2 linked regions of the Labrenzia sp. VG12 genome follow. The protein of the gene in region 1 binds, or shares a complex with, the protein of each later gene. Links are inferred from orthologs where the notes say so. Each region holds a gene or a part of one and is shown on either strand. Other genes may lie near its edges. The genes, in order: rpsG and tig.

Region 1 (3,885 bases):
GCGTATTTCGCCTGAACCTCTTCGGCGACAGCCTGCGGCACCTGCTCGTAGTGATCGAACACCATCGAGTACTGCGCGCGGCCCTGGGACATGGAACGCAGGTTGTTCACGTAACCAAACATGTTGGCCAGCGGTACCATTGCGGTGATGACAGTCACGATGCCCCGGTTTTCCGTACCGGCGATCTGGCCGCGGCGGGAGTTCAGGTCACCAATCACATCACCCATGTAGTCTTCCGGGGTGACAACCTCGACCTTCATGATCGGCTCGAGCAGTTTCGGGCCGGCCTTCTGGATCGCTTCGCGGAAGCCGGCACGGCCGGCGATTTCGAAGGCGAGCACAGAGGAGTCAACGTCGTGGTATGCACCGTCGGTCAGGATCGCCTTGATATCCAGCATCGGGAAGCCGGCAATAGGACCGGACGACATAACGCTTTCGATACCCTTGGTCACGCCCGGGATGTATTCCTTCGGAACGTTACCACCGACAATCTTGCTCTCGAACACATAGCCTTCATTCGGCTCAGCGGGCTCGATGGTGAGCTTGATGCGGGCGAACTGGCCAGAACCACCGGACTGTTTCTTGTGGGTGTAATCCACTTCAGCCTGTTTGGTGATGGTTTCACGGTAGGCAACCTGCGGTGCACCGATGTTGGCCTCGACCTTGAATTCGCGCTTCATGCGGTCGACGATGATGTCCAGGTGCAGTTCGCCCATACCGGCGATGATGGTCTGACCGGATTCTTCGTCCGTCTTGACGCGGAAGGACGGATCTTCAGCAGCCAGGCGGTTGAGCGCGAGGCCCATCTTTTCCTGGTCGCCTTTGGTCTTCGGCTCGACGGCGATCTCGATCACCGGCTCGGGGAATTCCATGCGCTCCAGGATCACCGGCTTCAGCGGGTCACACAAGGTGTCGCCGGTCGTGGTGTCCTTGAGGCCCGCGATCGCAACGATGTCGCCTGCATAGGCCACGTCGATGTCTTCACGGGAGTTGGAGTGCATTTGCATCATCCGGCCGACGCGCTCACGCTTGTCTTTCACGGTGTTGAGCAGGGACACGCCCTTGTTCAGGACACCGGAGTAGATGCGGCAGAACGTCAGGGAACCGACAAACGGGTCGTTGGCGATCTTGAATGCCAAGAGGCCAAGCGGCTCGTCGTCAGAGGACTTGCGCTCGACTTCGCCTTCGGTCTTCGGATCGATGCCTTTAATGGCCGGAACTTCGACCGGGCTCGGCAGGTAGTCGACGACAGCGTCAAGCAGCGGCTGAACGCCTTTGTTCTTGAACGCGGAACCGCAGAATACCGGAACAAAGTCGTTGTTGATGGTGCCCTTGCGGATCAGCTTCTTGATCGTCTCCATGGAGGGCTCTTCGCCTTCCAGGTAGGCTTCCATGGCTGCTTCGTCGATTTCGACAACGGTTTCGATCAGCGCATCGCGTGCTTCCTGGGCACGGTCAACCTGATCGGCCGGGATGTCGACAACGTCCCAGGCAGCACCCAGGTTTTCCGACTGCCAGATCAGGGCCTTCATTTCCAGAAGGTCGATAACGCCGGCGAATTCGTTCTCGGCACCGACATTCAGCTGCATGACCAGCGGCGTACAGCCGAGGCGCTTGCGGATCATTTCGACACAACGGTCGAAATCTGCGCCCAGCTTGTCCATCTTGTTGACGAAGATCATCCGCGGGACGTTGTACTTGTCGGCCTGACGCCAGACAGTTTCGGTCTGCGGCTCAACGCCAGCGTTGGCGTCCAGAAGAGCGACGGCACCGTCGAGCACGCGCAGGGAACGCTCAACTTCAATCGTGAAGTCAACGTGGCCCGGGGTGTCGATGATGTTCAGGCGCTTTTCTTTCCAGAAAGCGGTGGTCGCAGCAGAGGTAATCGTGATGCCACGCTCCTGCTCCTGCTCCATCCAGTCCATGGTGGCTGCGCCGTCATGAACTTCGCCGATCTTGTGGCTCTTACCCGTGTAGTAGAGGATCCGCTCGGTGGTCGTCGTCTTGCCGGCATCGATGTGAGCCATGATGCCGAAGTTGCGGTAGTCCTCGATATTATGCGTGCGCGACATAGCGTCAGCCCTTCGAAGTAACTTATTACCAGCGATAGTGCGAGAATGCGCGGTTGGCGTCTGCCATCCGGTGCGTGTCTTCGCGCTTCTTAACTGCGGTACCACGGTTGTTTGCTGCATCGAGCAGTTCGCCGGAGAGACGGTCAACCATCGTGGTTTCATTGCGGTTGCGCGCTGCGGCGATCAACCAGCGGATTGCGAGCGCCTGACGGCGATCGGTGCGAACCTCAACCGGAACCTGGTAGGTCGCACCACCAACACGGCGGGACCGAACTTCCACTTGCGGCATGACGTTCTCAAGAGCAGCGTGGAACACCTCGATCGGGTTCTCGCGGGTCTTGTTTTCGACTACGTCGAAGGCACCGTAGACGATGCGCTCGGCGGTAGACTTCTTGCCGTCATACATGATGGAGTTCATGAACTTGGTGACGACAATATCCCCGAACTTCGGATCCGGGTTGATTTCGCGTTTTTCTGCGCGGTGACGACGGGACATCTGACGTGCTCCTTACTTCGGCCGCTTGGCGCCGTATTTCGAACGACGCTGCTTACGATCTTTAACGCCCTGGGTGTCAAGCACACCACGGATGATGTGGTAACGCACACCCGGCAAATCCTTGACGCGGCCGCCGCGGATCATCACCACCGAGTGTTCCTGAAGGTTGTGACCTTCACCCGGGATGTAGCCAATGACTTCGAAGCCGTTGGTCAGGCGGATCTTGGCCACCTTACGCAGAGCCGAGTTCGGCTTCTTCGGCGTCGTCGTGTAAACGCGGGTGCAAACACCACGCTTCTGCGGGCAGGCCTCCATGGCCGGCACCTTGTTCCGCTTCGCCGGAACTTTCCGCGGGTTGCGGATCAACTGGTTGATGGTCGGCATTCTGTGCCCTTTACCTTGTCCATCCAAAAAATTCGTATGCAACTGCAGTCCTCCGCTGATCCGCAAGCCAACAAGCATGCAAAATCGCGCCCGCGCGCTCAGACAAGAGCGGCAGGCGCTGCGAAAAACCAGAGGACCACGAGTTGCCTCGCGGTCATGCAATCGACGCGTATTCGCCTATGTAACCCGGCAGCGTTTAAGAGGACTTGGTCCTGCGCCTTGTTCAGCGCTGGACGGCTTCACTCTTACCGCCTGCCCTTGGGATGCGCGGAACCTACTCATATGCACCCTTTGCGTCAAGTGCTTTGTCCAAAAAACCGCGTTTCTGCGCCTTACGCTTTGGCAATCCAAATTTCCGGAACGTTTTCCGACAGATAAGCGACTTTACGACAGCTTTGTGACGCGGTTTTTGAAACAATATTTCGCAGAGGGATTCTTCCACTCGTCACAAGTCTGAACCAAGTCTGAATCAGGTCAGTCAAATTGGATCAATACAGATCAGTTCGACCAACCGTCGACTCATCTTGCTCCTTGAAAAAGCGGCCTGATTCCAGATGCGACCCGATCTCCCCTGCCCGTTCGCCGGCCCAAGGTCCCAGCTGGTGCGAAAACGCATTGCAGCCAGTCCCTCACCGCAGAACTGCCTTCCGGCCGAGCAGGTCCTCGATGCCGCTATTCGGTGAAGGTCACGATCGCAACATTACCGGCAAGCGCATCCTGATAGGCGCCCTCATAGACCGGATCATCCGGTTCACCGTCCATGACACCGATCTGGTCGAGTTCCGCTTCCGCAAAACCTTGCGCGGACAGGGATTCCAGTGTCTTGCGCACGGCATCGTCGTCATCGGGCGCCATCAGCAGCGCGTGGATGGTGATGGCCGCTTCCGGAGAAGCGTCTTCACCTTCCCAGACCCGGCCAATCACGATGTAAAC
Region 2 (2,805 bases), 190 kb from region 1 along the record:
CGCCGCCGAGAGTCGCGCGATCGGTGATCACGTTGTCGACAATGCCGAATTCCTTGGCCCGCTCCGCGGTCATGAAGTTGTCGCGCTCAAGCGCTTCTTCGACCTGGTCCAGGCTCTGACCCGTGTGCTTCACGTAGATTTCATTCAACCGACGCTTCATGGCCAGGATTTCCTGGGCATGCAGCATGATGTCGGCTGCCTGACCGCGGAAACCACCGGACGGCTGGTGCACCATCACGCGCGCATTCGGCAGAATGAACCGCATGTCCTTTTCGCCGGCTGCCAGCAGCAGCGAGCCCATGGACGCGGCCTGACCGATACACAGCGTGGACACTGCCGGACGGATGAACTGCATCGTATCATAGATCGCAAGCCCGGAGGTCACCAGACCGCCCGGCGAGTTGATGTAGATCGCGATTTCCTTGGTCGGGTTTTCCGCTTCAAGGTAAAGCAACTGCGCGCTGACGAGGGTTGCCATGTGATCTTCGACCGGACCGGTCAGGAAGATGATGCGCTCCTTCAAAAGGCGCGAATAGATATCGAAGGCCCGCTCGCCCCGGTTTGTCTGCTCGACAACCATCGGCACGAGAGTGTTCATGTAGATATCGACAGGATCCTTCATGCCTCATCCATATTCTTGAGATGATGCCCGGAAGACCTCCGGACAGGAAACAGGCCAGAAGCGCATCGATTCTGGGCCTGACTCGAAAAAAGCGACATCCCGTATATATGGGATGTCGCCCTCAACGCAAAGTCATGGCAGATGCGGCGTGAATGCAAGGTTAAAGCGCGCGCCGCATCTGGGGATCATGGGGAGAAACCGGATCAGGCTTCTTCCTCGTCCTCGGCCACCAGCTTCTCAAGCTCTTCCTTGGTCACGGTCTTGTCGGCGACCTTGGCCAGTTCGAGCATGAAGTCGACAACCTTCTCTTCGTAGATCGGCGCCCGCAGGGACGCGAGAGCCTGCTGGTTGTTCTTGTAGAATTCGAACACCTGCTGCTCCTGGCCCGGGAACTGGCGAACGCGATCATAGAGCGCACGCTGCAGTTCCTCGTCGGTGACCTGAATGTTGTTCTTTTCACCGATTTCGGACAGGACCAGGCCAAGACGGACACGGCGCTCGGCGATCTTGCGGTATTCCGCCTTCGCCTCTTCTTCCGTGGTGTCTTCGTCTTCGAAGGTCTTCTCGTTGCGCTTCATGTCTTCTTCGACCTGGCGCCAGACGACATCGAACTCGCTGTCGAGCAGTTTTTCCGGCAGTTCGAAGGAGTAGTGATCGTCGAGCTTGTCGAGCAGCTGGCGCTTGACCCGCTGACGGGTCATCTGGCCGAACTGGCCTTCGATCTGGCCGCGGACGATTTCCTTCAGCTTGTCGAGCGATTCGAGGCCGAGACCCTTGGCGAACTCGTCATCGACCTTGGCTTCGCCCGGAGCGGCGATTTCCTTGACGACAACGTCGAAGGTCGCAGCCTTGCCGGCCAGGTGAGCCGCCGGATAGTCTTCCGGGAAGGTCACTTCAACGACCTTTTCGTCACCGGCCTTGGTGCCGATCAGCTGATCTTCGAAACCCGGGATGAACTGGCCGGAACCGAGAACGAGCTGGCCGTTTTCGTCAGCACCGCCTTCAAACGGCTCGCCGTCGATCTTGCCCAGGTAGGACATGGTCACGCGGTCGCCGTCTTCGGCCTTGCCGTCCTTCGCGTCGAACGGCGTGTTGTTCTTGGCGATTTCGGCAACCTGCTCGTCGACTTCGTCTTCGGCGATCTCGACAACCGGGCGCTCGATCTCGATGCCGGCAAAATCAACGATGTCGAAGTCCGGCAGGACGTCGTAGGTCATCTTGAAAGACAGGTCGGCGTCGCCGGCCATGATCTTTTCAGCATCTTCTTCCGGCAGATCGATTTCCGGGGTCAGTGCCGGGCGCTCGGAGCGCTCCTCAACGGCCTTCTGGGTGGTTTCCTGGATGGTGTTCGACAGGATCTCGGCCATGGCCTGACGGCCGTACATCTTCTTCAGATGCGCCATCGGCACTTTGCCCGGGCGGAAGCCCTTGATGTTGGCCTTGGATTTCAGGTCGGCCATGTAGTCGTCGAGCTTGGCGGCGAGATCACCAGCCGGAATGTCGATTTTCAGCTCACGCTTGAGGCCCTCGGAGAGGGTTTCGGTTACCTGCATGGGTTTTGTCGTCCTCGATCCCGAGCGGCAATCCGCCCCGGAGGTTTCGTTATTTAAAATCCCGTGTGCCGCACCGCCTGCACTCCCCTTTTTACAGGAGCGTTCCAACGGCAATGCATCGCCCCGAACGGAGTCCGGGACGCACGATGGGAGCGCGATAAAGCGTGGACCCGAAAGTGTCAAGGGGAGAGCGCGGATTTGCGGGCGTTTTCACGTGTTTCGCAGACGGCAAATTGAAAGCCAGCCGCTTCAGAAGCGGAACTTCGTTTTAGTTTGATCGCGGCTTCACATCCGGCATCGCCGCAGTCTGCAATCCAGGCGCAGGCCGCGCTGCGACACTGTAAGTCTGCTCCCGGACACCGACAACAGGCGGAACCCGGGTGAATTCAAAGGCATCGTGCCCTTCCTTCAGGTTCTGCCAGAAACCCAGCCATTTCGAACCGCTGTGGCGCGCGAAGTTTTCCGCCGTCATCCGAAACGGGAAAATGTGAACGCCGAAGTCTGAATGCCCCTTCTTGAAGGCTTCGTTCGCAAGCAGGTAAATCTCCTCGACGCCCGCATTGGTCATCGCGTAGCAGCCGATCGAGACACAATTGCCGTGAACCATCAGGAAGCTGCCGGTCCGACCGT

What was found.
Region 2: the proteins of rpsG (region 1) and tig are in contact, whole or in part, in a crystal structure (PDB 3GTY), measured with the Thermotoga maritima proteins. The link is inferred for Labrenzia sp. VG12 from one-to-one orthologs. Residues at the interface, in WP_004081843.1 of Thermotoga maritima: Lys34, Lys52, Lys55, Glu59, Arg62, Gln63, Glu66, Asn67, Lys69, Val71, Arg95, Ala109, Lys110, Lys111, Gly112, Arg113, Pro114, Glu117, Glu121, Ile124, Ala125, Tyr127, Asn128, Asn129, Thr130, Gly131, Lys135, Asp139, Arg142, Met143; in WP_004081061.1 of Thermotoga maritima: Glu122, Val124, Val129, Leu130, Tyr133, Glu188, Gly259, Ile262, Tyr263, Glu266, Ser270, Glu273, Gln274, Glu277, Arg308, Gln311, Ile312, Ser315, Tyr316, Glu325, Arg329, Arg336, Leu363, Phe366, Trp367, Arg373, Leu377, Arg381, Leu384, Glu387.

What each region holds. Positions count from the first base shown.
Region 1 is NZ_CP022529.1:1,716,315-1,720,199, forward strand. The notes cover bases 834-3,542. They hold rpsG (30S ribosomal protein S7), read right to left. Parts: upstream 2,569-3,542; coding sequence 2,098-2,568; downstream 834-2,097. Other genes in these bases: fusA (elongation factor G), read right to left, coding at 834-2,072; rpsL (30S ribosomal protein S12), read right to left, coding at 2,581-2,952. Outside these bases: more of fusA, read right to left, coding at 1-833; CHH27_RS07930 (regulator), read right to left, coding at 3,625-3,885.
Region 2 is NZ_CP022529.1:1,528,666-1,531,470, forward strand. It holds tig (trigger factor), read right to left. Parts: upstream 2,176-2,805; coding sequence 826-2,175; downstream 1-825. Other genes in the region: CHH27_RS07005 (ATP-dependent Clp protease proteolytic subunit), read right to left, coding at 1-622; CHH27_RS07015 (murein L,D-transpeptidase family protein), read right to left, coding at 2,444-2,805. UniProt on the Bacillus subtilis protein: Involved in protein export. Acts as a chaperone by maintaining the newly synthesized protein in an open conformation. Functions as a peptidyl-prolyl cis-trans isomerase.